DNA from 3 places in the Streptomyces sp. NPDC054849 genome. Region 3 is predicted to be linked to each of the others. Evidence: riboswitches for the same ligand, from Rfam matches in the RefSeq annotation. Region 3 holds a riboswitch; each other region holds the start of a gene.
The links. A riboswitch is a leader RNA that binds a small molecule or an ion and turns the genes downstream of it on or off. The one in region 3 is predicted to bind cyclic di-AMP.

Region 1 (10,358 bases), on a different contig from region 3:
ACGGCCGTCGGCGGCACCGTGTTCCGGTAGCGCTTGACCTGCACCACGATCCGCCCGCCCCGGATCGGCGCTGGGTCCACCGCCTCCACGTCCACCCCACCGTCGCCCGACCGCCGCGTCGTCACCGCCTCCATGCCCATCGCCCGGAACAGCTCGGCGACCAGGTTCTCGAAGGCGATCGGATCCATCACGAAGAGGTCCGGCTCGTCCTCGTCCGCGTCGCCCGCGTGCCCGCCGTGGCTGACGACACCTCCGCCGACCTCGTCGGGCCGGCGCCCGGGGCGTACCGTCGTCAGCAGGTCGGGCCGTGCCGACAGCTGCCCGCCCAACCCCGAAACCAGACAGTCCACCGCGCTCACCTGCTCCAGCTGCAGCCCGGCGAAAGCGCTACGCGCCGCCGGCACCGTGGCGAGCACGAACCGCGCCTCCTGCCCCGTCACCGGATCGTGGCAGTCCACGAAGCCGTTGACCACGACCGAGTCCAATACGCCGAACTCGTCCGCCGCGTACAGCTCGCGCACCACCAGGAGCAGGCACTGAGCCAGCAGGTCCCGGTACAGCGCACGTCGTTCCGTGACCGGGCGGGGCTTCACCTTGTCCTGGTCCGTGCTCGGCAGGTACTGCACCGCCCGGGCCTCGGGTACCACCGCATATCCGGGCAGTTCCCAGTCCAGCACCAGCTGGCGCGCGGCAGGGTCGTACGCGGCCGCCACCTGCCTCGGCAGTGCCTCGGGCCAGGCCGTCGAGGCGTACAGGGCCGCCGAGAAGTACTCCACGGCCGCCTCGGCGTCGCCCGCGCGCAGTGCGCCGGCCAGGTCGGTGAGTCCGCCGTTGTGTGCCTGCATCCCGGCGAGCTGCTGCGCCGCCCACCGGTCGTACTGCTGGCGGTACGCGTCCAGTTGCTGCCGGCGCTGCGCCTCCGCCGCGTTCGCGGCCTGCCAGGCCTGGGTGTACCGGGCGTGCGCCTCCCGCTCCGCCTGGGCCCGGTGGTTCGAGCCGAGCGTCCAGCCCCTGCTCTGCTGCTGGAAGTCCTCGATGCGGGGCATCGGCACCGGGTGCGCCAGGGCCCCGGGGTCGAAGGGCTGCAGCTGGTCCGGCCGGGCCAGGGCGGATATCCGGAACGCCGGCGCCCGGCAGCCCGCGGCCAACAAGCCCTTGAGCGCGTCGACCTCGGCGTCGAGCTGCGCGGTACGCCGCAGGGCCTCGGCCTCGCGGTACTGCCGGTGGCTCCGGTTCGCGTCCCGTTCGTGGGCACGTCGGCGGCGCTCGGCCTCCCGCTGCTGGATCAGCTGGGTCTGTTGCTGACGGCGCTGCGCCTCCGCCCAGTTCCCGATCAGTCCGCTGCCCGCTCGACGGCTCATCAGCTGCGTTCTCCCCCCACCACGTCCAGAGGGAAAACACTAGTCGGCATTCGGGTGGTACGTCCCCCGGACGTACCACCCGAATGGCCTCGTACCTTCTACAGCGCGGCGCCCGCCAGCGCCGCGACGGCCGCGGGCAGCGGCGCCCCCGAGCCGTCCCGGCGCGGGTCCACGGGCGGCAGCTCGGCCGGAGTGCCGTTCGCCGCCGCCGCGCGGACCGGGGAACCGCCCGCCCAGGCCAGCACCAGGACGTCCTCGCCCTTCAGGAACCGCTGGCAGCGCACGCCGCCGGTGGCCCGTCCCTTGCGCGGGTACTGGTCGAAGGGGGTCAGCTTCCCGGACGTCACCGAGTCGTCCAGCGTCCCGTGCGAGCCCGCCACCGTGAAGACCAGGGCCTCCCGGCCGGGGTCCACCGCCGAGAAGTGGATCACCTTCGCGTCGTCGGCGAGCTTGATGCCCGCCATACCGCCGGCCGGGCGGCCCTGCGGGCGGACCTGGCCCGCCGGGTAGCGCAGCAGCTGGGCGTCGTCGGTGATGAAGACCAGATCCTCCTCGCCCGTGCGCAGCTCGACCGCGCCGACGATCCGGTCACCCTCCTTGAGGGTGATGACCTCCAGCTCGTCCTTGTTCGCCGGGTAGTCCGGCACGACGCGCTTGACCACGCCCTGCTCGGTGCCGAGGGCCAGACCCTGCGAGGACTCGTCCAGCGAGGTCAGGCAGATCACCTTCTCGTCCGCCTCCAGACCGGAGAGGAACTCCGAGACCGGGGCGCCGCCCGCCAGGTTCGGCGCGGCGTGGGTGTCCGGCAGCTGCGGCAGGTCGATCACCGACAGCCGCAGCAGCCGCCCGTACGAGGTGACCGCGCCGATCTCGGCCCGGGCGGTGGCCGCGACCTGCGAGACGATCAGGTCGTGCTTGGCGCGGGCGCCGCCCTCCGACTCGGGCAGCGGTTCGCCGGTCACGGTGCGTGCCAGCAGGCCCGTCGAGGACAGCAGCACGCGGCAGGGGTCGTCCGCGACCTCCAGCGGTACCGCGCCGACCGTCGTGCCCGCCGACTCCAGCAGGACCGTACGGCGCTCGGTGCCGAACTTCTTCGCGACGGCGGCCAGTTCCGTGGAGACCAGCTTGCGCAGCTCGGTGTCGGAGTCCAGGATCCCGGTCAGCTCGTCGATCTCGCCGGTCAGCCGGTCGCGCTCGGACTCCAGCTCCAGCCGGTCGAACTTGGTGAGCCGGCGCAGCGGGGTGTCCAGGATGTACTGGGTCTGGATCTCGCTCAGCGAGAACCGCTCGATCAGCCTGGCCTTGGCCTGGGCGGAGTTCTCGCTGTCCCGGATGAGCCGGATGACCTCGTCGATGTCGATGAGGGCCACCAGCAGGCCCTCGACGAGGTGCAGGCGGTCGCGGCGCTTGGTGCGGCGGAACTCGCTGCGCCGCCGGACGACCTCGAAGCGGTGGTCGAGGTAGACCTCCAGCAGCTCCTTGAGGCCCAGCGTCAGCGGCTGCCCGTCCACCAGCGCCACGTTGTTGATGCCGAAGGACTCCTCCATCGGCGTCAGCTTGTAGAGCTGCTCCAGCACGGCCTCCGGGTGGAAGCCGTTCTTGATCTCGATGACCAGGCGCAGGCCGTGCGAGCGGTCGGTGAGGTCCTTGACGTCGGCGATCCCCTGGAGCTTCTTCGAGCCGACCAGGTCCTTGATCTTCGCGATGACCTTCTCGGGGCCGACCGTGAAGGGCAGTTCGGTGACGACCAGGCCCTTGCGCCGCGCCGTCACGTTCTCCACGGTCACCGTCGCGCGGATCTTGAAGGTGCCGCGGCCGTTCTCGTAGGCGTCCTTGATGCCCGAGAGCCCGACGATCCGGCCGCCCGTGGGCAGGTCGGGACCCGGCACGAAGCGCATCAGCGCCTCCAGGTCCGCGTGGGGGTGGCGGATCAGGTGACGGGCGGCCGCGATGACCTCGCCGAGGTTGTGCGGGGGCATGTTGGTGGCCATGCCGACCGCGATCCCGGACGCGCCGTTGACCAGCAGGTTCGGGTACGCGGCGGGCAGCGCGACCGGCTCGCGCTCCTGGCCGTCGTAGTTCGCGGTGAAGTCGACGGTGTCCTCGTCGATCGACTCCGTCATGAGTGACGTGGCGTCGGCCATCTTGCACTCGGTGTAACGCATCGCGGCCGGCGGGTCGTCGTTGCCGAGCGAGCCGAAGTTGCCGTGGCCGTCGACCAGCGGCAGCCGCATCGAGAAGGGCTGGGCCATGCGCACCAGCGCGTCGTAGATGGACGCGTCGCCGTGGGGGTGGAGCTTGCCCATGACCTCGCCGACGACACGGGCGCACTTCACGTAGCCGCGGTCGGGGCGCAGCCCCATCTCGTTCATCTGGTACACGATGCGGCGGTGCACCGGCTTCATGCCGTCCCGGGCGTCGGGCAGGGCACGGGAGTAGATCACCGAGTACGCGTACTCGAGGAAGGAGCCCTGCATTTCGTCGACGACGTCGATGTCGAGGATCTTCTCCTCGAAATCCTCCGGCGGCGGGGTCTTCGTGCTGCGGCGGGCCATCGCTGCGCGGCTCCTTAACCAAGAATGGGGTGTGCTGGGTGTCTGGCTGGGTGTGGCTGGGTCTGGCTTGGGTCTGGCTGGGTCGGGTGGGTGTCCGGCGGGTATGACGCGGACCATTGTGGCCCGAGGCACCGACAACGCCGACTCCGACCCCGGGGGTCCCCCGGACGGAGTCCAGGGGCGTGACCCGGGAACTTATCCGGCACTCGACGCGCTTGCATACAGTGGCAGGTCTGACAGAAATCTCTGCATCGCGATCGAAGGGACCACATGCCCATGGGTCACACGGCCACAGCCCAGGCCGGCTCCGGCGGCCTGACAGCGACCGAGCACCGGCTGGCCAACGGCCTGCGCGTGGTGCTTTCCGAGGACCACCTGACCCCGGTCGCCGCGGTCTGCCTCTGGTACGACGTCGGCTCGCGCCACGAAGTCAAGGGGCGTACCGGCCTGGCTCACCTCTTCGAGCACCTGATGTTCCAGGGCTCGGCGAGCGTACCCGGCAACGGGCACTTCGAACTGGTCCAGGGCGCCGGCGGCTCGCTCAACGGCACCACCAGTTTCGAGCGCACCAACTACTTCGAGACGATGCCGACCCACCAGCTGGAGCTCGCGCTCTGGCTGGAGGCGGACCGGATGGGGTCCCTGCTGGCCGCCCTGGACGACGAGTCCATGGAGAACCAGCGCGACGTCGTCAAGAACGAGCGCCGCCAGCGGTACGACAACGTCCCGTACGGCACGGCGTTCGAGAAGCTGACCGCCCTGGCGTACCCCGAGGGCCACCCGTACCACCACACCCCGATCGGTTCCATGGCCGACCTGGACGCCGCCTCCCTCGAGGACGCGCGCACCTTCTTCCGCACGTACTACGCGCCGAACAACGCGGTGCTGTCGGTCGTCGGGGACATCGACCCGGAGCAGACGCTCGCCTGGGTCGAGAAGTACTTCGGCACCATCCCCGCGCACGACGGCAAGCAGCCGCCCCGCGACGGCTCGCTCCCCGACGTCATCGGTGAGCAGCTGCGCGAGGAGATCGTCGAGGACGTCCCGGCGCGTGCGCTGATGGCCGCCTACCGGCTGCCGCACGACGGCACCCGCGAGTGCGACGCCGCCGACGTGGCGCTGACCATCCTGGGCGGCGGCGAGTCCTCGCTGCTGCACAACCGGCTCGTGCGCCGCGACCAGACGGCCGTCGCGGCCGGCTTCGGCATGCTGCGGCTCGCCGGGGCGCCCTCGCTGGGCTGGCTGGACGTCAAGACCTCCAGCGGGGTCGAGATCCCCGCCATCGAGGCGGCCGTGGACGAGGAGCTCGCGCGGTTCGCCGCCGAGGGCCCCACGGCCGAGGAGATGGAGCGCGCCCAGGCGCAGCTGGAGCGCGAATGGCTGGACCGGCTGAGCACGGTGGCCGGCCGCGCCGACGAACTGTGCCGCTTCGCGGTGCTGTTCGGCGACCCGCAGCTGGCGCTGACCGCCGTCCAGCGCGTCCTCGACGTCACCGCCGAGGAGGTGCAGGCCGTGGCCGCGGCCCGACTGCGCCCGGACAACCGTGCGGTGCTCGTCTACGAGCCCATCGCCGCAGAAGAGGGCGATGAGCCCGACCAGCACGACGAGAGCGAGGGGGCGGAGCAGTGAGCGACACCGCAGCCGTCACGATGACCTTCCACCCGCGCCCGCAGGCCGGCGAGCCGCAGCCGTGGGCCTTTCCGGCCCCCGACCGCGGGAAGCTGTCCAACGGGCTGACCCTGCTGCGCTGCCACCGGCCGGGCCAGCAGGTGATCGCGGTCGAGGTCAACCTCGCCGCCCCGCTCGACGCGGAGCCCGAGGGCCTGGACGGCGTGGCGACCATCATGGCGCGCGCGCTCTCCGAGGGCACCGACAAGCACTCCGCCGAGGAGTTCGCGGCCGAGCTGGAGCGCTGCGGGGCCACCCTCGACGCGCACGCCGACCACCCCGGCATCCGGGTCTCCCTGGAGGTCCCGGCCTCCCGGCTGCCCAAGGCGCTGGGCCTGCTCGCCGAGGCGCTGCGCGCCCCCGCCTTCGCCGACTCCGAGGTCGACCGGCTGGTGCGCAACCGGCTCGACGAGATCCCGCACGAGCTGGCCAACCCGCAGCGCCGCGCCGCCAAGCAGCTGTCCAAGGAGCTCTTCCCGGCCTCCCTGCGGATGTCCCGGCCGCGCCAGGGCACCGAGGAGACGGTCGCCCGTATCGACTCCACCGCCGTACGCGCCTTCTATGAGGCCCACGTACGCCCGGCCACTGCCACCGCGGTGGTCGTCGGCGACCTGACCGGCATCGACCTGGACGCCGTGCTGGCGGACACCCTGGGCACCTGGACGGGCAACGCCGCCGAGGCGCTCCCGGTGCCCGCGGTGACCGCCGACGACACCGGCCGCGTGGTCATCGTGGACCGGCCCGGAGCGGTCCAGACGCAGCTGCTGATCGGGCGGATCGGGCCGGACCGCCACGACCGGGTCTGGGCGGCCCAGGTGCTGGGCACGTACTGCCTGGGCGGCACCCTCACCTCCCGCCTGGACAAGGTGCTGCGCGAGGAGAAGGGGTACACGTACGGCGTGCGCGCCTTCGGCCAGGTGCTGCGCTCCACCGCGGACGGCAAGGGCGCCTCGATGCTCGCCATCAGCGGCTCGGTGGACACCCCCAACACGGGGCCGGCGCTGGACGACCTCTGGAAGGTGCTGCGCACCCTCGCGGAAGGCGGTCTGACCGACGCCGAACGTGACGTGGCCGTACAGAACTTGGTGGGCGTGGCCCCGCTGAAGTTCGAGACGGCGGCCTCGGTGGCCGGCACGCTGGCCGATCAGGTCGAGCAGGAGCTGCCGGACGACTACCAGGCGCAGTTGTATGCGCAGCTCGCCGAAACCGGCACGGTGGAGGCCACTTCGGCGGTCGTGAAGGCCTTCCCGGCGGACCGGCTGGTGACGGTCCTGGTGGGCGACGCGGCGCTGATCGAGGAGCCCGTGCGGGCGCTCGGGATCGGTGACGTCACGGTCGTCGCCAACTGACGGCCTCATGAGCGTCAACTGACGGCCATTTGAGGCGTATGTGCAAGGGGCTCTGGCGGCTTGTCCGTCAGGGCCCTTTTTGTCTGTTTAGTGGTGAGGTTGCTTTTATGTGATGTGGCGTACGCAACAAAAAGCCGTGTCTGTTTGGCGATTGACTGATGATCCGCCTAGCGTCGGCCGTGCTGTCCGTCAGTTGTGCCCGCCGCACCCGCGGCACCGGGCAGCGATCGCCGAGTCCCCGTCAGGCGCGAGCCTGGGGAGCCGGGGACCCACATGAGTCCCTGGGGTGAATCGGACCCCCTCGCAAGAGGAGGCCCGTAGGAGACCTTCCTGCTCCGAACCCGTCAGCTAACCCGGTAGGCGAGAAGGAAGGAAAGGATCAAACCCTTCATGGCGTTTGGCAGTCGTCCCGCTGGTTCCGGCAAGCACCGTGGTTCCAGCCGCCTGAGCAAGAAGACCGCCGGTTACGCCGGTATCGCCGCGATCGCCACGACGGGTGTCGTCGGCTCCCTCGCCGCCCCGGCCTTCGCCGCGGACAACCACAGCAGCTCCGCCCCGGAGAACGGGCTGGGTGCCGTGGTCGTCGCCGAGGACCTCGCGGGCGATCTCGCCGACCAGGCCGAGTCCCAGCAGCGCCTCGCCGACCAGGCCGCCGCCAAGGCCCAGGCCGAGGCCGAGGCCAAGCAGAAGGCCGCCGAGGCCAAGCGCCTCGCCGAGGCCAAGGCGAAGGCCGAGCGCGACGCCGCCGAGCGCGCCGCCCGCGAGGAGGAGCGCAAGCGCCTCAACACCTTCGTGTCGCCGCTCGACAGCTCGTACGTCAGCACGCAGTACAAGGCGGGCGGCGGCATGTGGTCCTCCGGCAGCCACACGGGCATCGACTTCCACGCCGCCTCCGGCACCTCGGTCCACGCGGTGGGCTCCGGTACCGTCGTCGAGGCCGGCTGGGGCGGCGCGTACGGCAACAACGTCGTCATCAAGCACAACGACGGTTCGTACACGCAGTACGGTCACCTGCTCTCGCTGAGCGTCTCCGTCGGCCAGCAGGTCACCCCCGGCCAGCAGATCGGCCTGTCGGGCTCCACCGGCAACTCCAGCGGCCCGCACCTGCACTTCGAGGCCCGCACGGGCTCGCAGTACGGCTCGGACGTCGACCCGATCGCGTACCTGCGCTCGCACGGCGTCAGCCTCTGACTCCGTCCCGCACCGCTTCACCGAAGACCCCGGCTCCCCGAGCCGGGGTTTTTGTGTTGCATCTTCGTGCAAATGTTTCGTATTTCCGGCCGCTCTCGGAAATTATCGTGTGTTCCCATAGAGTTGCAGCGCACGCATGGGCGTGCGAGGGGACTGGCAGTCGGAAATAGGCGGAGGTTCGGTCTTGCGTATTCCTGCGCACGCGGTATGCACAGCAATCCGCGACGACATCGTCTCCGGGGTGTTCGAACCGGGCAGTCGGCTGACCGAGGAGGTGCTGGCCCGCCGGTACGGAGTCTCGCGCGTCCCGGTCCGCGAGGCGCTGCGGACCCTGGAGTCCGAGGGGTTCGTGACCACGCGCCGCCATGCGGGGGCCTGCGTGGCCGAGCCGACCGAGCAGGAGGCCGCGGACCTCCTGGAGGTACGGATGCTTCTGGAGCCCCTGGCGGCCGCCCGGGCGGCCCGGCGTCGCACCGAGGCGCACCTCAAGGTGTTGCGCGGGCTGGTCAGACTGGGGCAGGAGCGCGCCAGGCGCGGCCAGGGGGAAGATCTGCGGTCCTTGGGCGGCTGGTTCCACGAGACGCTCGCGCAGGCGTCCGCCAGCCCCGGGCTGATCGCGCTGCTGACGCAGATGCGGCACAAGATCGCGTGGATGTACGTGGTGGAGGCGCCGGCCCGGCCCGTGGAGTCCTGGGCGGAGCACGGCGCGATCGTGGACGCGGTGGCGCGCGGGGACGCCGAGCGGGCGCGGGCGCTGACGGCGGTGCACGCCGACCGGACGGCGGGGGCGCACCGGCCGCGGCTCCGCCCGGCGGTGAGCACTTCGCAACCTGCCGTAAACATGTCGAGCGGCCGGCATTAACAGAAGCCGTATACAAAGAGTGGAATGGCGGGAATTCGCTGCGCTGCGGCGAGGTGGTTGCAATCCCGGGTCAAATCGCCGTGCCGAATTCCTGCGAGCTTGATGCCGGGGGGCCTGAATTCGGGTGGTCGGCTGATTCTCTGCGCCGAGCCGCATTTCCCGGGTTTCGATTCCTCCGGGCCCGATGCCGGGGCGGGCCCGGATCGGCGTGTCTGGATCGGGTGGGCTCGTCAGGGCCGGGCTCGTGGCTCGTTACGCCCGGGCTCGTTACGGCCGGGCCGTTCAGGCCGGGGGCCAGGCGCTCGCCGGCCCGCCGTCCGGTCGGGGCGGGGCCTGCGCCGGCTCACACGCCGTCAGGGCCGGACGGGAGCCGGAGGGCTCCCGGGCCGGCCCTCGGCGGGCGGGGAGGCCCGCCGAGGGCGGGCGGGCGGCAGGCCGGCTTCGGGCGGGCGGATGGGAGGTCTGTCCCGGCGGGTGAGGAGGCCCGCCGGGACGGACCGCCGAGGGAGGCCCCGCCGGGGGGAGGGGCCTCCCGCAGGGGTGGTCCGATGATCCGCGCGCAGAGCCCCGCCGGTGCCCGGCGCGGAAACGGCGAAGCCGCGGTCCCCGGGGCGTCGGGGGCCGCGGCTCGCCCTGGTCCTGCGTGGGTCGAACCCGAAGGGTCAGACGGTCTCGGGGAGCTCCTCGAGACCCTCGGCGACGAGCTTCGCGAGGCGGTCCAGCGCGGCCTCCGCACCCTCGGCCTCGGAGGCGAGGACGATCTCTTCGCCGCCCTGGGCGCCCAGACCCAGAACCGCCAGCATGGAGCCGGCGTTGACGGGGTCGCCGCCGGACTTCGCGATGGTCACCGGGACGCCGGAGGCGGTCGTCGCACGGACGAAGATCGAGGCGGGACGAGCGTGCAGGCCCTCGGCCCAACCGACGTTGACGCGGCGCTCTGCCATGGTGATGCCCTTCAGGTTCTTACGGTTGTCTAGACCAGTCTCTCACGACACCCGGAATGCTCCGACCGGCCTTCGGCCGGAATCTTCCGCCATTCGACTTCCCCAGCTTGCACTGATTTGCCCGCTGGTGCCGCATGCGCCGCGCGAGCGCTGCCCGGCCCGGTCCGGCCGTAAGGTAGGCCCATGACCATCGAGTCGGACCCCTCGTACCCGGCCCACTGGGAAGCCGATGTCGTCCTTCGCGACGGCGGCACCGCCCGGATCAGGCCCATCACCACCGAGGACGCGGGCCGGCTCGTCAGCTTCTACGAGCAGGTCTCGGACGAGTCGAAGTACTACCGCTTCTTCGCCCCCTACCCCCGGCTCTCCGACCGCGACGTGCGCCGCTTCACGCACCACGACTTCGTGGACCGGGTCGGCCTCGCGGC
Region 2 (10,358 bases), on a different contig from region 3:
CGTGCGGCCCGTGCGTGCTCCTCGCCGACGACGAACTCGGTCGAGCCGCCGCCGATGTCCACCACCAGGAACGGCCGCTCCAGGTGTTCGTGCGCCGTGAGCTCCTTGGTGGCGCCGGTGAAGGAGAACTCCGCCTCCAGGTCACCGGAGATCACCTCGGGCTCGACGCCCAGGATCTCCAGCACACCCCGGACGAAGTCCTCCCGGTTCTCGGCGTCCCGGGAGGCGGAGGTCGCCACGAAGCGCACCCGCTGCGCGCCGTGCTCCTCGATGACCGCCGCGTACTCGCGGCAGGCGGCGAAGGTGCGCTCCAGCGCCTCCGGGGCCAGGCGCCCCGTCTTGTCCACGCCCTGGCCCAGCCGGACGATGATCATCCGGCGGTCCAGGTCGGTCAGCTCGCCCGTGGCAGGATCGCAGTCCGCCACAAGGAGCCGGATGGAGTTCGTACCGCAGTCGATGGCCGCGACCCGGGTCACGCCTCCGGCTCCTCGTCGTCCGTCTTCGTCCCGCACGGGGTGACGCAGGCACCCTTGGCCCACCACTCCGGCAGCATCGCCAGCGCCTCGTCGCCGAACGGGTTCACGCCGGGGCCGGCGGCCAGGGAGTGGCCGACCAGCACGTGCAGGCACTTCACCCGGTCCGGCATGCCGCCGGCGCTCGGGAAGCCCTGGAGCACCTCGATGGCGTCGCGGCGCCGGATGTAGTCCTCGTGCGCGGCCTGGTAGGCCGCGGCGAGTTCAGGGTCCTCGGCGAGCCGGGCCTGCATCTCCTTCATCACGCCGTTGGCCTCCAGCGTGCCGATCGCGGAGGCCGCGCGCGGACACGTCAGGTAGTACAGCGTGGGGAAGGGGGTGCCGTCGGGGAGCCGCGGGGCGGTCTCCACCACGTCCGGCTGCCCGCAGGGGCAGCGGTGCGCGATGGCGCGCAGCCCGCGCGGCGGGCGGCCGAGCTGCTGCTCGAACGCCTCGATGTCCGCGTCGGTCGGCTCGGTCCGGTCGGTCTGGGGCGGGGGCGTCTGCATGCCTGGAGGAAGTCTCTTCGTTCTCGTGGATGGGTACTGCGGTGTGGGGTTCAGTCGCCGGGACGGTCGGCCTTGTCGACGCCGTCCCAGACGTTGGAGTACCAGGGCCGGTCGGAGCCGGCCTGGCCGGTCCGGTGCGGTTCCGGGGGGCGGGACCCCGCGTCGCCCATGATGTAGCCGATCTCCCCCGGTCGCAGGAAGTGCAGGTGCTTGCGCGCCTGCTGCTCCGCGTACGCGTCGTCCTGCCAGCGGGCCTTCTCGTCGCGAAGCCGCTCCAGGCGGTCCCGCGCGGCCGCTGCGGCCCGCTGCTGCTCCGCGATCTCCGAGCGCTGGGAGACGTACTGGCGCATCGGATACGCGAGGGCGACGACCAGGGTACAGAGGACGAGCACCAGCAGCGCCGCCCGGCCCGTGAGCCGGCTGCGGCGGACCTGGCGCCGCGACTGCGAGCGGTAGACGTGGGCGGCGGTCCGCTCGCCGAGCTGCTTGAGCCTGGTCGCGGTGGAGAAGGTGGAGAACCGATCCCGGTTTCCGGCCATTGATCCGCCTCCCCTATGTACGCACTACGCAATACGTCCCCGCACACGGTACGGGACCGAGTGCGGGGACGTACGGAGGCTAGGCGCAGCCGTCAGGCACGGCTCGGCCCGAGGGTGATCAGCCCTTGAAGCGCGGGAAGGCGGAGCGGCCCGCGTACACCGCGGCGTCGTCGAGGATCTCCTCGATGCGCAGCAGCTGGTTGTACTTGGCGACGCGGTCCGAACGGGCCGGGGCGCCGGTCTTGATCTGACCGCAGTTCACGGCGACGGCGAGGTCGGCGATGGTGACGTCCTCGGTCTCACCGGAACGGTGCGACATCATGCACTTGAAGCCGTTGCGCTGGGCCATCTCGACGGCGTCCAGCGTCTCGGTCAGCGAACCGATCTGGTTCACCTTCACGAGCAGGGCGTTCGCGGAGCCCTCCTCGATACCGCGGGCCAGACGCTCCGGGTTGGTGACGAAGAGGTCGTCGCCGACGATCTGGACCTTGGAGCCCAGCTTGTCGGTGAGGGTCTTCCAGCCGGCCCAGTCGTCCTCGTACAGCGGGTCCTCGATGGAGACCATCGGGTACGCGGAGACGAGCTCCTCGTAGTACTCGGTCATCTCGGCGGCCGAGCGGGACTGGCCCTCGAACTCGTACTTGCCGTCCTTGTAGAACTCGGACGCGGCGACGTCCAGCGCGAGCGCGATGTCCTTGCCCGGGGTGTAGCCGGCCTGCTTGATGGCCTCGACGATGAGGTCGAGCGCGGCGCGGTTGGACTCCAGGTTCGGGGCGAAGCCGCCCTCGTCGCCCAGCCCGGTGGAGAGGCCCTTGGTGTGCAGGACCTTCTTGAGGGTGTGGTAGACCTCGGCACCCCAACGCAGCGCCTCGGAGAAGGACTCCGCGCCGATCGGGGCGATCATGAACTCCTGGATGTCCACGTTGGAGTCGGCGTGCGACCCACCGTTGAGGATGTTCATCATCGGAACGGGCAGCAGGTGCGCGTTCGGACCGCCGAGGTAGCGGAAGAGCGGAAGGTCCGAGGCCTCGGACGCGGCGTGCGCGACGGCGAGGGAAACGCCGAGGATGGCGTTGGCGCCGAGCGAGCCCTTGTTGTCGGTGGCGTCCAGGTCGAACATGGCCTGGTCGATCAGGCGCTGCTCGGTGGCGTCGTAGCCGACGAGCTCCGGCCCGATCTGCTCGATGACGGCGAGGACGGCCTTCTCGACACCCTTGCCGAAGTAACGGTTGGGGTCACCGTCACGGAGCTCGATGGCCTCGAATGCACCGGTGGAGGCGCCGGACGGAACTGCAGCACGGCCGGTGCTGCCATCGTCGAGGCCCACCTCGACCTCGACCGTGGGGTTGCCTCGGGAGTCCAGGATTTCCCGGGCTACGACGACGTCGATGGACGGCACGAGCATCTCCTTCTGGGATGTGACGCTGGGTGTGCGGTGGCGTGTCAGGCCGTGGGATGGCCTTGCCGCCTAGAGCCTAACCGGATCCGGGCACTCGACCGGCCGACCGCCCGGCCCCTGGGACGAAAAAGGGACCGAATACCCCTCTTCCGGGACATAGATCCCTTGATCACCGACTCTCGGCCGGTGCACACACCACCGCCCGGCGCGTGAGGGGACGACGCGCCGGGCGGTGGGAATGCTGTGTGTTGTACATGTTTCTGCGGCTATGGCCGCAGTGGTCAGCTGAGCTTCAGCTTCTGACCCGGGTAGATCAGGTCGGCGTCGGAGACGATGTCCTTGTTCAGCTCGAAGAGCTTCTCCCAGCCGCCCTTGACGCCGTTGGCCTCGGCGATGGTGCCCAGGGTGTCACCGGACTTGACCTCGTACGAGCCGTTGCCGGTCTTCGGCGCGACCGGGGCCTCGGTGCGCTCGGAGCGGGTGACCGGAGCCTCGGGGCGCTTGGTCTCCTTCTTCGGCGCGACCTTGGTCTCGGTCTTCTTCGGCTCGGTCTTCTTCGGCTTGGTCGGCGTCGTGGTGTCGGCGCCGCCACCGGTGTACGAGGAGTTCGACAGGCCCTTGCCGCAGTGCGGCCAGGCACCCTTGCCCTGGCCCTTGAGGACCTTCTCCGCGACGGCTATCTGCTGGGACTTCGAGGCCTGGTTGGCCTGCGGGGCGTAGGACTTGCCACCGAACGCAGCCCACGTGGAGGACGAGAACTGCAGGCCGCCGTAGTAGCCGTTGCCCGTGTTGATGGCCCAGTTGCCACCGGACTCGCACTGGGCGACCTTGTCCCACTCGGACGCGGTGGCGGCGCTGGCGGTGCCCGCGGCCATCAGGGGGGCAGCGACCGCCACACCGGCGACACCGGCGAGCGTGACGATGCGAACGGCCTTGGAACCGCGGCGGTGCTTGCCCTTGCCGGAAAGCAGCATGGAGATTCTCCTCACCGACGCCTACGAGGTGAGCTGTCGGGTTCGGGCGAGTGAGTTGCCCGGCCGTGCGACCTAGCGCACGTCTTAACCCCTAGCCGGTGGCGTGACCGTCTCTCAACGGCCGCTCCCGGCGCCTACCTTGGTTCCCCCGCTCCTGCCTTCGGCGCTTGACGCGACGACTGTTCCCTCCGGCCGCCGGCAGGATTCGGCGATGCGGTCGAAGGAGCCCGCGGTGGCGGGCGATTCAGAAGGTAGACAGGTCCCTCCCCGATGTTCAACGAGGAACATCGGGGAGAAACGGCCCCTACTTGCGCTCCCCTCAAGGGTGTTTGCGCAGGTGAGGACGGGGTTTGCGGAAGCCCCGGGGCAGGACACGCCAGTTGACCGGAAGAGACACATGTCTCACTTACGGAAATCCGACAATCAGCCCTTTCCGGATGCCCGAAGTGTCCTTGTTACACGGTTAGATCCAGATTCTGACCGGGCTTGATCAGATCGGCATCCTCGCCGATGACCTGCTCGTTGGCCTGGTAGAGCCCGTTCCAGCCGCCCTTGACGCCCTTGGCAGACGCGATGGTGGCCAGGCTGTCGCCCTCCTTGACCGTGTACGTGGGGTCCGACGCGCCATCAGTTACGCCGAGCGCCTCGGGGGCGGGAGCACCGCGGTGCTTGCCGCTGCCCTCGGCGGGAGTGGCTGCCGGGTCCGCAGGGGCCGTCGGGTCGACCGGGGGCAGCCCCGGGGTCGCGGGCGGCGCCGTGGGCCCGGTCGGGTCCGCCGGGAGGGTCGGAGTCGTCGGGTCGCCGGGGGTCACCGGGGTCGTGCCCGGGTCGCCCGGGAGGGTCGGGACGGCGGGCGGCGTCGTGGGGACGTCCGGGGCGGGCATGACGGGCAGGCCGACCGACGGGGCGTCGGGGATCAGGTAGGGGGTGTCGGAGGGCCTCGGGGCCGCCGGGGTGGGAGACCCGTAGTCCGTGGACGGCTTGCCGCCGCCGGTGGACGGCACATGGTCGTCGGGGCGCGACGGCGTGGGGCCGATCGCGGTCGTTCCACCGGGCAGGCCGGGGTCCACCTGTGCGGCGGGGCCCTGCCGGTCCAGACCGGCCGCGGCCGCACACAGCGGCCACGCCTGCGGCCCCTGCGAGGCCAGCACCCGCTCGGCGACGGCGATCTGCTGGGACCGGCTCGCCAGGTCGGGCCGCTCGGCGAAGTCGAGACCGCCGGCGCTCTGCCACTGCTCCTGGGTGAACTGGAGCCCGCCGTACGCGCCACTGCCGAAGTTGGCACTCCAGGAGCCGCCGCTCTCGCACTCGGCGACCTTGTCCCACGTGGAGGTGTCGGCGGCGGTGGCATTGGTGGCGGCTAGCAGGGGCAATGCCAGCGCGGAGCCAGTGACTCCGGCTGCGACTACCAGCGCGGGGACCTGGCGGGGGCGTCTGTGGCGGCCGTTCCCGGAACGCATGAAGGTGCACCTTTCGCATAACAGCGGGGTAACGGCAGAACCTAGCGGCCTTCGAACGATTGTCACAAGTTCGACCGGAAACTGACTGCTAATCAGGAGGCCCTGAAATGTTTCAAGCTGTGAAGCGCACGGGAAGGGTGCGCAGGCCACGCATGATCAACCCGCCGCGCCAGCGCAGGTCTTCGGGTGGAACGGCAAGTTCCAGATCTGGCAGACGCGTCAGCAAAGTCGCGAGCGCGGTCTGCCCCTCAAGTCGTGCGAGCGGGGCGCCCAGGCAGTAGTGGATGCCGTGCCCGTACCCGAGGTGCTGGTTGTCGGTCCTGGAGAGGTCGAGGGTGTCCGGCTCGGCGAACCGCTCGGGGTCCCGGTCGGCGGCCGCGAGGACGACCAGGACCGGGTCGCCGGCCTCGATCCGCCGGCCGCCGAGGGTCAGCGGCTCGGTGGCGAACCGCCAGGTCGCCAGCTCCACGGGGCCGTCGTAGCGCAGCAGTTCCTCGACGCCGGTGGCCAGCAGTCCGCTCTCGCCTGCGGCGAGGGAGCGCTGGAGGCGCTCGCGCTGGTCCGGGTTCATGAAGAGGGAGTGGACCCCGTTGCCGATGAGGTTCACGGTGGTTTCGAAACCGGCGAAAAGCAGGATGAAAGCCATGGCAGTGGCCTCGGCCTCCGTCAGGTGGTCGCCGTGGTCGCTCGCCCGGATCAGATCGGAAATCAGGTCGTCGCCCAGATCATCCCTTTTGCGGTGGATGAGCTCGCCGAGGTAGGTGCGCATCTGCTTGACCGACCGGGCGACCCCGCCGCGTGGACCGCCGCCGTGGCGGATCATCATGCCGGCCCAGTCGCGGAAGTCGTCCTGGTCCTCACGCGGTACGCCGAGCATCTCGCAGATGGCGTAGATGGGGAGCGGGAAGGCGAACTCGTGGATGAGGTCCGCCTCTCCCTTCCCGGCGATCCCCGGCTTTTCGACGATCTTGTCGATCAGGTGGTCGGTGAGCGCCTGCACACGCGGGGCGAACTCGGCGACGCGGCGCGGGGTGAACGCCTTGGACACCAGCCGCCGCAGCCGGGTGTGGTCCGGCGGGTCGATGTTGAGCAGATGCGTCATCAGCTCCGCCTTGCGCTCCCCCGGGATCCCGGTCTTGCCCTTGGCGTGCGCGGGCTCCGCGTGGTGCGCCGGATTCTTGCTGAGCCGCTGGTCGGCGAGGGCCTGGCGGGCGTCGGCGTAGCGGGTGACCAGCCAGGCCTCGACCCCGCTGGGGAGCCTGGTGCGGTGCACCGGGGAGTGCTCGCGCAGCCATGCGTAGGCCGGGTACGGGTCGGTCGCGAACTCCCAGTCGAAGAGGGTCGGGCCCTCGGTGGAAGGAGTGTCGGCGGGGGTTGCGGGGGTCTGCTCATGCACCCGAAGACCGTATCCCGGCGCCGAACCGCCATCCCCTATGACCCTTTCGTCGCGGCTGTCCGCAGATCGGCCATCCCTTGACCTCACCTTCTCCGACATTCCTACTTTCGGTCTTGTGGATGTGAGGATCTTGAGAAGCAGTTTCGCGGTGGTGGAGAGACGGGCCGAGCACGCGGTCAAGTTCTTCTACTCCCACCTCTTCTGGCACAACCCCAGAATGCGCGACCTCTTCCCGGCCTCCCACGAGGACATGGAGCGCCAACGGGACCGGCTCTTCGCCGCGCTCACCCACGTGATCGCCCATCTGGACGACGGGACAGCCGGCCCCTATCTGCGTGACCTGGGGCGAGACCACCGCAAGTTCCTGGTCGGCCCCGATCACTACGCCGCCGTGGGTGCCAGCCTGCTCGCCGCGCTCGCCGAGACCTCGGGCGCGGCCTGGACCCCGCGGGTGGAGAAGGCCTGGACGGAGGCCTACCAGGTGATCGCCGACGCGATGACGGCCGGCGCCGACGCGAGCAAGGACCCGCCGTGGTGGGACGCGGAGGTCGTACGCCACCTCCAGTACGGACAGGACATCGCCGTCCTGACCCTGCGTCCCCGCATCCCCTTCCCCTATGTCCCCGGCCAGTACGCGAGCGTGAGCAGCGAGCGGGTCCCGAGGACCTGGCGCACCTACTCCATCGGCAACGCCCCGCGCGCCGACGGCTCCCTCGACCTCCACGTCAGCCGGATCGAGCGGGGGCGGCTCAGCACCACCCTGGTCCGCGAGACACGGCCGGGCGACGTCCTGCGACTCGGCGCGGCCGGCGGGCAGCTGACCTTCCGTCGCGAGGACCGCCCGGCCAGCCTCATCGCGGCCGGCACCGGCTGGGCGCCGATCCGGGCCATGCTGGAGGACCTCGCGGAGCACCCTCCCGACCAGGACGTACGCCTCTTCGTGGTGGCCCGGGACGGGGCGCACCTGTACGACCGGCCGCTCATCGACGCGTACGCCGCCTCCTGCGGCTGGCTCGGCGTCACCTACATCACGCCCGCCCCCGGGCGGCACCGCAACCAGGCCACCGACCGGCTCGCGACCGCGCTCGGCCACCGCGGCATGTGGCCGGACCAGGACGTCTACCTCAGCGGGCCGCCGCAGTTCATCGACGAGACCGCCGCCCTCCTGGCGGAACTGGGCGCCCGCCCCGGCCGCCTCTTCCACGACTCCGTACCGGGCAGCGGGACCGGCCACGGACCCGCAGGCCGGCCGCTGGGCTTCGGCGAGTGGTTCCTGGACCGGCCGTCGCCGCACTGGTACGACCCGTCGGCCCGCGCGCCGAGGCAGGACTGGGAGAAGTAACCCGCACACCCGCTGCTGGGGCCGGGGGCCTACTTCCCCGGACCGCCGACGCCCTCCGCGGCCCGGATCGCGTCCCGGTAGACGCGGGCCGCCGCGCGCAGCGCGGTCTCGGGGTCGATCCCCGCCGCCTCGGCGCGCGCCGCCAGTTCCAGCAGCTCGTATCCGACGCCCTCCCCGCGGGGCAGCTCGACGTCCACACCGCCCGTACGGACCCGGCCCGCGAGCTTGGCCGCGAGCGCCAGACCGGGCTGGCCCACCGGGACCCCGTCGGTGACCGACTCCCGCTGCTTCTCGACCGCCTTGGTGCGCTGCCAGTGCGCGTGGACGTCCTCCGGGGTCTCGGCCTTCGCGTCGCCGAAGACGTGCGGGTGCCGGTGGATCAGCTTCTCGACCAGGGCCCCGGCCACGTCGTCGATGGAGAACGCCTCGTCGCCGTCCTGGCCGTCCTCACCGTCCCCGCCGGCCTCCTCGGCGATCCGCGCGTGGAAGACCACCTGCAGCAGCACGTCGCCGAGCTCCTCGCGCAGCTCGTCCCGGTCCCCGTTCTCGATGGCCTCGACCAGCTCGTACGCCTCCTCGATCGCGTACTTGGCCAGACCCTCGTGGGTCTGCTGCGAGGTCCACGGGCACTCGCGCCGGACCCGGTCCATCACCTGGACCAGGTCGAGCAGGCGCGCGCCCGGCAGGTCGTAGGAGCCGGGCAGCAGTTCCAGGTCGGGCATGGAGACCCGGCCGGAGCCGGCCAGGCGGGCCAGCCCGTCGGTGAGCCGCTGGTCGCCCTCGCCGCCCGGGAGCACCACCACCGTGCGGCCGCCCGCGCAGGCCTCGACCAGCTCGTGCGCGTCCGGGCTCCCGTGCGTGACCTCGATGCCCGCCTCCCGCAGGTACGGCAGCTGCGGGTGGCCGGGATCGGCGCACAGCACCCGGTCCGCGGCGTGGAGGGTCTGCCACGCCGGCCAGGACAGCACGCCGGGGGCCACCCGGTGGCTGGTGGTCAGCAGGACGATGCGGCCCGTGGGCTCGGCGGCGGTGGGCTCGGAGTGGTCGGTCACCCTCCGAACCTACCTCCGGCCGGCGGTGTCAGGCTCCGGCGGGGGCCTGCTCGGGACGGGTCCGCTGGGTGATCCAGGGGGTCTCCCCGACGCCGAGCTTGATCTGCTTGGCGTCCCAGGCTCCGTAGCGCGGGTTGACCTCGATGTGCAGGGCCTGCACGGCGGCCCGGGCGGGCTCCTCGAGCTTCCCGTTGCCGTACTTGGCGGACAGCTTGGTCAGGAGCACCCGGTCCCGCAGGAAACGGTCGACCTGGCCGGGGGCCATCGCGCCCTTGTGCAGGAGCAGCGCCTCGAACTGCTCGGCTCCGCCGTTCTCGTCGACGTACGCCTTGCGCTCGACCTCGATGTCCTTCTGGGAGGCGGTGAGCCCGGCGGTCTCGGCCATCTCGTCGATGATCCGGCTCTGGAGGATCGAGTCGAGCTTCTGACGCTCCAGGTTGGGGGTGCTCGCGATGAGTTCGGCGGCGGCCTGGCCGGCACGGTTCTGTGCGGCGCGGACGTCGTTCACCTGGGCCTGGAGCGCGGAGGTGGTGATCCGTTCGCCGCCGACGACGGCCGCGGTGCCGGGACGTGCCTCGCCCGAGCAGGCGGACAGCAGGGGCGCCGCCAGGAGCAGGGCGGTGGAGACGGAGAGCGCTGTGCGACGGTGCAAAGGAGCCTCCAGGGCCGGGAGATTGTGCGTCGGTGCACAAAGGGGCCGTGCGGTGATCGATGGTATGCAGTCGGGGGGATGCGAGCCACCGGTTCGACCAACGATTCGCGCGCGGACTGAACACGCCCGTTCATAGGCGAGTGCCCCCGTCCCGGCGTGCCCGCCGCGCCACCCGTCACCCGTACTGGGGACCCGGTGGCCCGGGCGCCGACCGGACCGGCGGACGGTCATGCGCAGGCCACCCTCCGGTCACCCGGTGGTGCCAGGGTCGGCCCACCATGCCGACACCGCACCGCGCACCGCGCACCTCGCCGCGCAGCACACCGCACCGATCGCCGCGCAGCGCACCCCGTCCCTCGCCCCGCAGCGCAAGACAGCGATCGCCGCGCCGCCGGAGCCTGCGGGGCTCGGCCCTCGCCGCCCTGCTCACGGCGGTGGCCGTGTGCGCCGGCGACGCTGCCGCCCGCGTCTTCCCGTACGGATCGCGCCACCGCGGCGTCAACGACCTCGGCAATCAGTTCGT
Region 3 (10,358 bases):
GCACCAGTACGGCGAGCACGCCGCCGTAGATGTTGGACTTGAGCTCGACGGCGATCCCGTGCCGGCGCGCCAGCGCCGAGACGACGAACAGGCCGATCCGCCCGTCCGCCAGCAGGTGCCGGACGCTGATCTGGTCGGGGTCGCCGAGCAGCGCGTTCATCCGGTGCTGTTCCCCGGGCGGCATGCCCAGCCCCCGGTCCTCCACCTCGATCGCGATCCCGGCGGTGACCCGCTCGGCACGCAGCACCACATCGGTGTCGGGGGCGGAGAACACCGTGGCGTTCTCGACGAGTTCGGCCAGCAGGTGCACGACGTCCGCGACGGCGTGACCGCGGACGCTGCCTCCGGCCGGGGGCACGACCTTGACCCGGGTGTACTGCTCCACCTCCGCGACCGAGGAGCGGAGCACCTCGCTCAGGTCGATGGGGCGGGTCCACTGGCGCCGGGAGGCGGCGCCGCCCAGCACGGCGAGGTTCTCGGCGTGGCGGCGGATGCGGGTGGCGAGGTGGTCGACGTGGAAGAGCTCCCTGAGCAGGTCCGGGTCCTCGACCGTGTCCTCCAGGTCGTCCAGGAGCGAGATCTCCCGGTGGACGAGGGACTGCAGCCGGCGCGCGAGGTTGACGAAGACCTCGACCATGCGCTCGCTGTCGGACGGGGCGACCGGTCGGGCCAGCCGTACGAGGGTCGCGTGCGCCTGTTCACGGGCGCCGCGCAGCTCCTGGGAGAGCAGCCAGAACTCGTCCACGCCCGCCGGGTCCGCGCCGACCTGCGGCGCCGTCGGACCGCCCCGCACGGGGCGCGGCGGGCTCTCACCCCGTTCGAGCCGGTCGGCGGCCGTGCCCAACTCCTGGCGGCCGCGCACGCTGGAGCGGCGCAGCGCCTCGCACCGGTCCCGTACGGCCTTGGCGCCGCGCTGGGCTCCCAGCAGGGCCGCGGCGAGGGCGCCGACCACGAGCAGGACGCAGCCGGTGAGCACGGGCCACAGCCGGGCGTCGCGGTCACCGGCTCCCCCGCCGAGCTGCAGCGTGAAGATCACCGCGGCCGCGCCGCTGAGCCCGGCGGCGAGCGTGGGCAGTACGGCGGCCCGTACCAGCTGAGGGCGTATCTGCCGGCCCGGACCGGTGACGGCGTGTCTCGACGGGGCGTGGCGGGCGGCGCGGGGTCCGGACATCGGCGTCCTCGGTACGTGGGGCCCGGCCCCCAGCGTTCCCGGGGCCCGGTGTTGATCACCGAATACCCACGCTAGACCCCACCGTCCCGCCACGGACTGCCAGTTGGCGAACTTTGCGGGGGTGCTTCCCGCTCCCGGTGGAGCGCTCGTACAGCCGCCCGAATGCGCCGGTCGGGCCGCCTGGGGCGCTGCGGGCACGGACCCGCCGCGCCCCCGCGGCGGGCCCGTCCGGCGGCCGGCCGCTACGAACCGACGGCCTCGGGCTCCTCACGGATGACCACCGGTGCCCGGCCGGGAAGCGCGGCCCTGGATTCCACGGGGGCCGCGGGCGTGCCCCCCACTACGAACGGGCGCCACCACGGCGCGCGCGGGGCGTCGGCGGCGCCGGGCTCGAACGGCTGACCCGGGATCGGCAGCGCGACGGCGGCCCCGGCTCCCTGGGCCGCCGTCAGGGTGCCCTCGCCCGGTTCGTCCCACGGGTGCAGGGCCAGGTTGAAGGTGCCCCAGTGGATCGGCAGCATCGTGCCGTGCGGGATGCCGCCCTGCAGGTCGAGGTGGGCGCGCATGCCCTCCTCGGGGGTCATGTGGATGTCGGGCCAGTACTCCGAGTAGGCCCCGATCTGGATCATCGTGGCGTCGAAGGGCCCGTGTTCGGCGCCGATCTCCTCGAAGCCCGGGAAGTAGCCGGTGTCCCCGCTGTGGTAGATCCGGTGCTCGTCGCCCGCCACGACCCAGGAGGCCCACAGGGTGTGCTGCTGGTTGCGCAGGCCGCGTCCGCAGAAGTGCCGGGCGGGGGTCGCCGTGAGGGAGAGCCCGGCGATCTTGGTGCTCTCGTTCCAGTCCAGCTCGCGCAGCCGGTCGGCCGACACGCCCCAGCGCTCCAGGTGCGCGCCGACGCCCAGCGGGACGGCGAAGACCGTGTCCGTGCCGGCCAGGGCCTTGATCGTGGGCAGGTCGAGGTGGTCGTAGTGGTCGTGCGAGATGACCACGACGTCGACCGTGCCCAGGGAGGCCAGCGGGACCGGTACGGGGTGCAGCCGCTTGGGGCCGGCGAAAGGGAAGGGCGAGCACCGCTCGCCCCACACCGGGTCGAACAGCACCCGGCGCCCGTCGATCTCCGCGAGCACGCTGGAGTGGCCCATCCAGGTCAGCCGCAACCCGCTCACGGGCGGCTTCGACAGCTCCGCGAGAGTGGTCGGGTACACGGGGATCGGCGCCGCGGGACCGCGCCGCGCCCGCTGTTCTCTGTGGAAGTAGATCTTGGCGAACTCCGTCATCGACCCCGAGGGCCTGTTCCGGGCCCCCACCGGATTCTGGAAGACGCCGTCGGCGAAGTTCGGCGAGCGGCGGATCCGCTCGAGCCGGGCGCCGGACGGGTCCGCGCCGAAGGCTTCGGGCCGCAGGGCGCGCAGCCGGGGACGCAGGGGACGGGAGCCGGTCAAAGCGCCTCCAGGGAGGATCGGGTCAGGATGGTCGTCTCTCTACGACCATCCCAACGCACACCGGCCCCGAAGGATTCCGGTTGCGGCCCCCGTCCGCTCCGGCGTCCCCGGCACCCCGCCCGCGGCCTCCCGGCACCGGCCCGCGTGACCACTCCGCGCCCCGCCACCGGCCCTGTGACCGCCCCGGCCACCGGCCCCCCGACCGGCCCCCGTCTGCCCCGGCGACCGGCCCCCGACCGGCCCTCGACCGCCCCGGAGACCGGCCTCGTGGCGCCCGTCGCCGACGGCTACAGCGGCAGCAGGTCCGGCCGCTTCGCCTCGACGTGGTCCCCGGAGGACTCCCCGCGCAGCCGTCGGCCGATCCACGGCACGAGGTGGTCGCGCGCCCACTGGATGTTGTCCCGGGTCACGTCCACCGAGCCGCGCGGCCGCTGCGGCGGCCACGGCTGGTCGGGGTCGGTCGGCACGTCCAGGCCGAGCACCTGCCCGGCGCGCAGCGCGACCCGTGTGTGCCCCTCGGGTGAGAGGTGCAGCCGGTCGGTGTCCCAGGCCCGCCGGTCCTGTACGGACTTCAGCGACCAGAGGTCGAGCACCGGGCAGTCGTAGCGGTCGGCGATGGCGCGGACGTGCGCGCTGTACGTCGCCACCTTGCCCCGGAGGTGCTTGAGCACCGGCACCCCGCGGGTGTCGAAGCCGGTGGTGATCATCACCTGGCCGACGGCTCCGGCGAGGTCGGCCACGGCCGCCTCGAACCGTTCCGCCACGTCGTCCGGGTCGCTGCCGGGCCGGATGATGTCGTTGCCGCCCGCGCAGAAGGTGACCAGGTCCGGCGAGAGCGCCTTCGCCCTCGGGAGCTGGTCGGCCACGATCTGGTCGAGGAGCTTCCCGCGTACCGCGAGATTCGCATACCGGAAGTCGTGCTCTTCGCGCTGGTCGGCCAGGAGTACGGCGAGCCGGTCCGCCCAGCCGAGAAATGAATCCCCGGGTCCCGGGTCCCCCACGCCCTCGGTGAAGCTGTCCCCGATCGCCGCGTACGAGCCGATGGTCTTGAGTTTCGTCGTCGTCGCTGCCACGGGAGACATCCTTCACTCCCGTAACCAACCTACGCCAACGTAATGAGGGGTTGACGGGCCGTGATCTATACCACCCGGGGGATAAGGAATATGTACACGTGAGGCCGGGACCCCCCTCGGGCCCCGGCCTCACGCGTGTTCGTGCTCCGCCGGCGGGTGCCGTCAGATGGTCACGCCCTTCGAGCGGAGGTAGCTCAGCGGGTCGATGTCCGAGCCGTACGACTGGCCCGTGCGGATCTCGAAGTGGAGGTGCGGGCCGGTCGAGTTGCCGGTGGAGCCGGAGAGGCCGATGCTCTGGCCGGCGGTGACGCTCTGACCGGACGAGACCGACAGCGAGGACAGGTGGGCGTACTGGGAGTACTTGCCGTCCTCGTGCCGGATGACGACCTCGTTGCCGTACGAGCCGGCCCATCCGGCGGAGACGACGGTGCCCGCACCGACGGCCTTGACGGTGGTGCCGGAGCTCGCGATGAAGTCGACGCCGGTGTGGTAGCCGGAGGACCACATGCTGCCCGCGACCTTGTAGTTCGTGGAGATGCCGCCGCCGAGGGGGGCCACGAAGCCGGAGGCCGACTGCTGCTCGGCAGGCGCCTCGGGGGCGGACTCCTGCTGCGCCGGGGCGGCCTCCGGGGCGGCCTCCGGGGCGGTCTCCGGCGCCTGCTCCGGGGCCTGCTCCGGCGCCTGCTCCACCGCGGCCTTCGGGGCCCGCTTCGGGGCGGCCTCGCGGACGGCATCGGTCGGAGCCGCCTCGCCACGGCCGCCGAGGGTGAGCTTCAGACCCGGGTGGATCAGCGACGGGTCGGTGCCGACCGCCTCGCGGTTGTCGGCGTACAGGTCCTCCCAGCCACCGGACAGGTTGCGCTCCTCGGCGATCTTGGAGAGGCAGTCGCCCGGAACGACCGTGTAGACGGTCGGCGCGGCCTGGACGGCGGCGACGGGCGCCGCCTTCAGCGCGGCCGGAACCTGGGGGGCCACCGCGGGGGCCACCGCGGTCGCGGTGGTCGGGGCGCCGGCCGCCTGGGCACCGGCAGCGCCCATCAGCGGCAGTGCGAGGGCCGCGCCACCGGTGCCGGCGAAGGCGATACCGCGAGAAAGGGAAAGGGACTTGGGACGGCGGTGCTTACCCTTTGCAGGCATGGCGAATTCCTCTCCGGCGCCTGCGAGGTGAGCTGTCGGGTTCGGACTGGAGATGTCCGGCCGCACATGTACGAGACATGTACGACTTCACCCCGAGCGATCCCGTCGAAAAGATCTCCGGGACAGCGGCTTACCTGGTTCCCCCGCTCCTGCCGCGCGAAATAGTCGAGTGCGGTTTCCGGGCGGCGGCAGGATTCGGCGATCCACCCGGATCGATCGCGAAGGTAATCCCTGGAGACCACGGGTAACAAGCCATGAATTCCCTGACGCGATAACAGGGATGAGGGATCGACGGAATTCCCGTCACCCTGCGTCCATTCCCCACCGTCAACGGCCCCGCCGGCCGGGCCTTTCGGCTTTCGCGATCAGGCACTCACGGTCACCGTATGATCTGGCTCACGGGGACGTGCCCGATCTCGCCTCCGGATATGGCAAGTTGGCGTCAAGTAGCTCAATTCGGACAGAAGTCTCATCACGAAGCGGAGGAGTTCCCGTGACCCAGCAGATACAGGAGCCGGAGCTGACCGGAGTGCGCAATTTCCGCGATGTCGGCGGATTGCCGACTTCTGATGGACGAAGGGTCATGACGGGACGACTCTTCCGAAGCGGACATCTCGCACATGCCACCGAAACCGATGCAGAGTTCCTCGGTTCGCTCGGCCTCCACACGATCTTCGACTTCCGCAACGGCGCCGACCACGCGCTGGAGGGGCCGGACGTCGAGCTGCCGGGCGTCCGGAACGTCAACATCCCGCTCTCGGACCCGGCCGACGGCCGCGAGTTCTGGAGACTCGTCCGCGACGGCGACCTCGGCCGGCTCCGCTCGATCCTCGGCGACGGCAAGGCCGCGGCCCGGATGGCGAACTCCTACCGCGGGATCATCGAACACCGCACCGCCGAGCACAGCCGGGTCGTGCACGCCCTGGCGCAGGACAGCGTCCCCGCCCTCATGCACTGCGCGGCCGGCAAGGACCGGGCCGGCCTGTCGATCGCCGTCACCCTGCTCGCGCTGGGCGTCGAGCGCGAGGCGATCGTGGCGGACTACCTGGAGTCGAACGCCCCGCACCGCCGCTACCGCGTCCGCCGCAGCGGCGAGTCGGCCGAGGCCCGCTCCCCCGAGGTGATGGAGCTGCTCGCGCCGCTCTTCGACGCCCGCGCCGAGTACCTGCTCGCCGCCTTCGACACCATCGACGGCTTCTGGGGCGGCGTGGACCGCTACCTGGCGGAGGGCCTCGGGCTGAAGCCCGAGACCCTCGACCGGCTGCGGGACCGGCTCCTCGCGTAGTCCGCCCGGAGCGGGCCGTCAGCGCTGGGCGACGGCCTGCTTCACCAGCGTCCTGCCGAAGTCCCACATGAGCCCGGACCCGCCGTGCGCCTCGTCCATGACCTCGCGGAAGGCGCCGACGAACCGGTCCACGTCCGTCTCGTCCACGACCAGCGGCGGAATCAGCTTGATCACTTCCAGGTGGTCCCCGGAGACCTGGGTGAGGATCCGGTGCTTCTGGAGCAGCGGCACCACGACCATCTGCGCGAAGAGTCCCTTGCGGGCCGCCTGCAGCACGGTCCACCGGCTGCGCAGCCCCAGCGAGGAGGGCCGGCCGAATTCGATGCCGATCATCAGGCCGCGTCCACGCACCTCGTGCAGCAGCTCGTACTCGTCCACCAGGGCCGCGAGGCGCCCGCGCAGCAGGTCGCCCATCGCGCGGGCCCGGGCCACGAGCCCCTCGTCGTCCATGACCGACAGCACCGCCAGCCCGGCCGCCATCGCCTGCGCGTTGGATCCGAAGCTCGCGGAGTGCACGAGCACGCGGTCCATCGACGAGTAGACCTTCTTGAAGATCCAGTCCTTGCCCAGGGTCGCCCCGACCGGCACGTAGCCCCCCGACAGCGCCTTGGCCACGCACACCAGGTCCGGCTCCACACCCGGCTCGTGCTGGTACGCGTAGAAGTCACCGGTCCGTCCGAGGCCGGTCTGCACCTCGTCCACGATCAGCAGCGCCTTGTGCCGGTGCAGCGCCTCCTGCGCGGCGAGCAGGAATCCGGGCGGGGCGGCGAGCACCCCCTTGCCCTGGATCGGTTCGACGACCAGGGCCGCCACGTCCCCGCGCTTCAGTTCCCGTTCCAGGGCGGCCAGGTCGCCCAGGGAGATCCGCGTGTCGGGGAGCAGCGGCGCGAAGCCTTCGCGGAAGCCTCCCTCCCCGTTCACCGAGAGCGAGCCGGCGGTGAGCCCGTGGAAGGCGTGGTCGCAGTAGAGGACCCTGGGCCGCCCGGTGGCGTACCGGGCGAACTTCAGGGCCGTCTCGACCGCCTCGGTGCCGCTGTTGCCGAAGAAGACCCGGTCCAGGTGCGGGCTGTAGGAGAGCAGCTTCTCGGCCAGCAGCCCGGGCAGCGGCTGGCAGTCGAAGCGGGTCAGGTCGGCGAGCTGGGCGTCCAGGACGTCGTGCAGGGCCCGGCGGACGACCGGGTGGTGCCGGCCCAGGCCCATGACCCCGAACCCGGCGAGCATGTCGAGGTAGTCGTTGCCCTCGGCGTCCCAGAAGTGGGCGCCCTCGGCCCGCTCGTAGACCTTGTCGAAGCCGATGGTGTGCAGCATGCGCGGCAGTTGGTGGTTGAGGTGCCGCGCGTGCAGCTCGTAGCGCTCCGCCCCGCGCGCGGCCAGCAGGGCGCCGAGGTCGAAATTCCCTGGGCGCTCCCGCTGTTCTGCCGGACCCCGTTCCACCGAGCCCTGCTCCGCCTGGGTCATGCCGACTTGTCCCGGTTGCCGCCGATCGTCTCCCGGGCCGCCCGCAGGGACTCCTTGAGGGAGCCCATGGTGGCGAGGACGGCGGTGGGCTCGTAGCCGCAGTGCGCCATGCAGTTCGCGCAGCGCGGGTCCTTCCCGCGGCCGTACTTGCTCCAGTCGGTGTCGTTGATGAGCTCCCTGTACGTCGGCACGTACCCGTCGCTCATCAGGTAGCAGGGGCGCTGCCAGCCGAAGAGGGAGTAATTCGGAATGGCCCAGGCCGTGCAGGGGAAATCGGCCTTTCCTTCCAGGAAGTCCAGGAAGAGAGGAGAGTGATTGAGCCGCCAGCGCCGCCGGTTGCCGCCCGCGAAGGCCTTCCTGAAGAGTTCCCGCGTCTGATCGACGCCCAGGAAGTGCTCCTGGTCCGGAGCCTTTTCGTAGGCGTAGGCGGGAGAGATCATCATCTCGTCCACCTGGAGGTCGTCATTGAGGTAGTTGAGCACCTCGATGATCGTCTGCGGGGTGTCGGTGTTGAAGAAGGTGGAGTTGGTGGTCACCCGGAATCCGCGCCTCTTCGCCTCCTTGATGGCCGCGACCGCCTCGTCGAAGACGCCTTCCTTCGCCACGGACTCGTCGTGGCGCTCGCGCAGGCCGTCGATGTGCACGGCGAAGGCGAAATACGGGGAGGGTGTGAACTTCTCGATCTTCTTGCGCAGCAGCATCGCGTTGGTGCAGAGGAATACGTACTTCCGCCTCGCCACCAGCTGCCGGACGATCTCGTCGATCTGCGGGTGCATCAAGGGCTCGCCGCCCGCGATGGACACCATCGGGGCGCCGGACTCCAGCACGGCACCGACCGCCTGGGCGACCGGCATGCGCTGCTTGAGCACCCCGGCCGGGTGCTGGATCTTTCCGCACCCCTCACAGGCGAGGTTGCAGGCGTAGAGCGGTTCCAGCTCGACGATCAGCGGGAACTTCTCACGCTTGCGGAGCTTCTGTTCGAGAAGATAGGTCCCGACCCTGATGGACTGGCGCAGCGGCATGGCCATCTGGCTCACCTCCTGGGGAGCAGCAAAGAACGGTGCCATTCGTAAAACGCGGGCAGTACGGCACGCAGAACACGGAAGGCCGATATTCCCCCGCGAACCGTGCCGATACGGACGAGCTCATGCTCCGGAGCGTCCACGATCACCCGGACGGCCGCAACGGGACGGCCGGCGCTGCGGGTGGCGGTCCACAGGGTGGCCGCGGACTCCATGTCGACCGCGATCGCGCCGGTGGCACGCAGCTGCGCGCGCTCCTGGCCGCGGACGACGTGGTCGGATCCGGTCAGTGCGCCGGTGTGCACGGTCCGGCCCGGGGCGGCCCGGGCGAGCGCCTCGGCGAGCAGGGTGGTACCGGTACAGGCGACGGCCCCCCGCAGGTCCCGGGTCTCCTCCGCGACGACCAGGTCGCCGGGGTGCATGCCGGGGACCAGCCCGGCGCAGAATCCCGTCGCGAGGACGGCGGCCCGGTCCATTCCGGGCCGGTCCAGCGCCCGGGTGAGGGCCCGCTCGGCCGCGCGCGGACCCATCCCGGTGCGCAGCAGGGTGTACCCCCCGGTCGGACCGCAGGCCGAACCACTGGCTGAACCTCGACCCGAAGCGCGAGCCGAGCCGGCGGTCCCGCCGCGGCCCGCGCTGCGCAGCGCCGCCTGCTCGATGCGCAGTGCGCAGGCGACCAACAGCGGGTCGGGGTTCCCGGCCGCCCGTTCCGCGCCGGCGGCGGACATCAGGCTTCACCGGACCGGGCGGACGGCTCCCCGTACAGATAGCGGCCGAGCGCGGTGAGCGGGAACACCTGCCGGTACAGGTGGTAGTTGATCGAGAAGTCCCAGGGGAAGCCGGTGCCGGTGAAGTACGGCTCGTCCCAGGAGCCGTCCTCCTTCTGGGTTCGCACCAGGTAGGCCACGCCCCGTTCGACGGCCTTGCCGTCCCGCTCACCGGCCGACAGCAGCGCCATCAGCGCCCACGCGGTCTGCGAGGCGGTGGAGGCGCCCTTCCCGGCCCAGGACGGGTCCTTGTAGGAGCGCTGGTCCTCACCCCATCCGCCGTCCTCGTTCTGTACGGATTCCAGCCAGCGCACGGCCCGCCGGATCGCGGGATGCCCCGGGGCGATGCCAGCGGCCGTGAGGGCCGGAATCACCGACCCGGTCCCGTAGACGTAGTTGGTGCCCCAGCGCCCGAACCAGCCGCCGCTCGGTTCCTGTTCGGCGAGCAGCCAGGCGACGCCGCGCCGGGTCCGGGCGTCGCCCGCCCTGCCCTCGAAGGCGAGCATCTCCACCACGTGGGCGGTCACGTCGGCCGAGGGCGGGTCGATGACCTCGCCGAAGTCGCAGAAGGGCAGTCGGTTCGGGAACGGGCTGGTGTTGTCGGCGTCGAAGGCGCCCCACGCCCCGTTCTTGGACTGCATGCCGAGGTTCCAGGACACCCCGCGGGCGATGGCCGCCTCGACCCGGGCCGGATCGGGATGCTTGATCCTCCGCAGTGCGAGGACCACCTCGGCGGTGTCGTCGATGTCGGGGTAGGTGTCGTTGTGGAACTCGAAGGCCCAGCCGCCCGGGGCGAGCCCGGGCCGGCGCACCGCCCAGTCCCCGCTGCGGACGATCTCCTCGTCGAGCATCCAGTCGGCGGCCTTGACCAGCGCCGGGTGGTCGGGGCGCACGCCCGCGTCGGCGAGGGCGATCGCGGCCAGGCAGGTGTCCCACACCGGGGACTGACAGGCCTCGATCATCCGGGCGCCGTCCTCGCGCCAGACCGCGAACCGGTTCAGGG

Region 1: another riboswitch for cyclic di-AMP. It lies ahead of ACWGIF_RS22085 (M23 family metallopeptidase); the one in region 3 lies ahead of ACWGIF_RS24605 (LysM peptidoglycan-binding domain-containing M23 family metallopeptidase).
Region 2: another riboswitch for cyclic di-AMP. It lies ahead of ACWGIF_RS15745 (transglycosylase family protein); the one in region 3 lies ahead of ACWGIF_RS24605 (LysM peptidoglycan-binding domain-containing M23 family metallopeptidase).

The regions. Positions count from the first base shown of each region.
Region 1 is NZ_JBSGZI010000051.1:30,967-41,324, reverse strand. Features, by position in the region: gene ACWGIF_RS22105 (restriction endonuclease) at 1-1,361, opposite strand, end outside; gene ACWGIF_RS22100 (DNA gyrase/topoisomerase IV subunit A) at 1,460-3,916, opposite strand; gene ACWGIF_RS22095 (M16 family metallopeptidase) at 4,193-5,545, shown strand; gene ACWGIF_RS22090 (M16 family metallopeptidase) at 5,566-6,933, shown strand; cyclic di-AMP (ydaO/yuaA leader) riboswitch at 7,152-7,310, shown strand; gene ACWGIF_RS22085 (M23 family metallopeptidase) at 7,324-8,124, shown strand; gene ACWGIF_RS22080 (GntR family transcriptional regulator) at 8,309-8,986, shown strand; gene ACWGIF_RS22075 (HPr family phosphocarrier protein) at 9,649-9,930, opposite strand; gene ACWGIF_RS22070 (bifunctional acetate--CoA ligase family protein/GNAT family N-acetyltransferase) at 10,114-10,358, shown strand, end outside.
Region 2 is NZ_JBSGZI010000029.1:31,577-41,934, forward strand. Features, by position in the region: gene ACWGIF_RS15725 (Ppx/GppA phosphatase family protein) at 1-476, opposite strand, end outside; gene ACWGIF_RS15730 (DUF501 domain-containing protein) at 473-1,021, opposite strand; gene ACWGIF_RS15735 (FtsB family cell division protein) at 1,072-1,560, opposite strand; gene eno (phosphopyruvate hydratase) at 1,679-2,965, opposite strand; gene ACWGIF_RS15745 (transglycosylase family protein) at 3,241-3,933, opposite strand; cyclic di-AMP (ydaO/yuaA leader) riboswitch at 3,937-4,109, opposite strand; gene ACWGIF_RS15750 (transglycosylase family protein) at 4,389-5,393, opposite strand; gene ACWGIF_RS15755 (cytochrome P450 family protein) at 5,506-6,789, opposite strand; gene ACWGIF_RS15760 (globin domain-containing protein) at 6,938-8,131, shown strand; gene ACWGIF_RS15765 (nucleoside triphosphate pyrophosphohydrolase) at 8,161-9,183, opposite strand; gene ACWGIF_RS15770 (SurA N-terminal domain-containing protein) at 9,212-9,835, opposite strand; gene ACWGIF_RS15775 (YfhO family protein) at 10,114-10,358, shown strand, end outside.
Region 3 is NZ_JBSGZI010000063.1:34,286-44,643, forward strand. Features, by position in the region: gene ACWGIF_RS24590 (ATP-binding protein) at 1-1,171, opposite strand, end outside; gene ACWGIF_RS24595 (MBL fold metallo-hydrolase) at 1,414-2,613, opposite strand; gene ACWGIF_RS24600 (SGNH/GDSL hydrolase family protein) at 2,901-3,686, opposite strand; gene ACWGIF_RS24605 (LysM peptidoglycan-binding domain-containing M23 family metallopeptidase) at 3,849-4,823, opposite strand; cyclic di-AMP (ydaO/yuaA leader) riboswitch at 4,826-5,001, opposite strand; gene ACWGIF_RS24610 (tyrosine-protein phosphatase) at 5,317-6,108, shown strand; gene ACWGIF_RS24615 (aspartate aminotransferase family protein) at 6,127-7,566, opposite strand; gene hpnH (adenosyl-hopene transferase HpnH) at 7,563-8,594, opposite strand; gene ACWGIF_RS24625 (phosphorylase family protein) at 8,600-9,316, opposite strand; gene shc (squalene--hopene cyclase) at 9,316-10,358, opposite strand, start outside.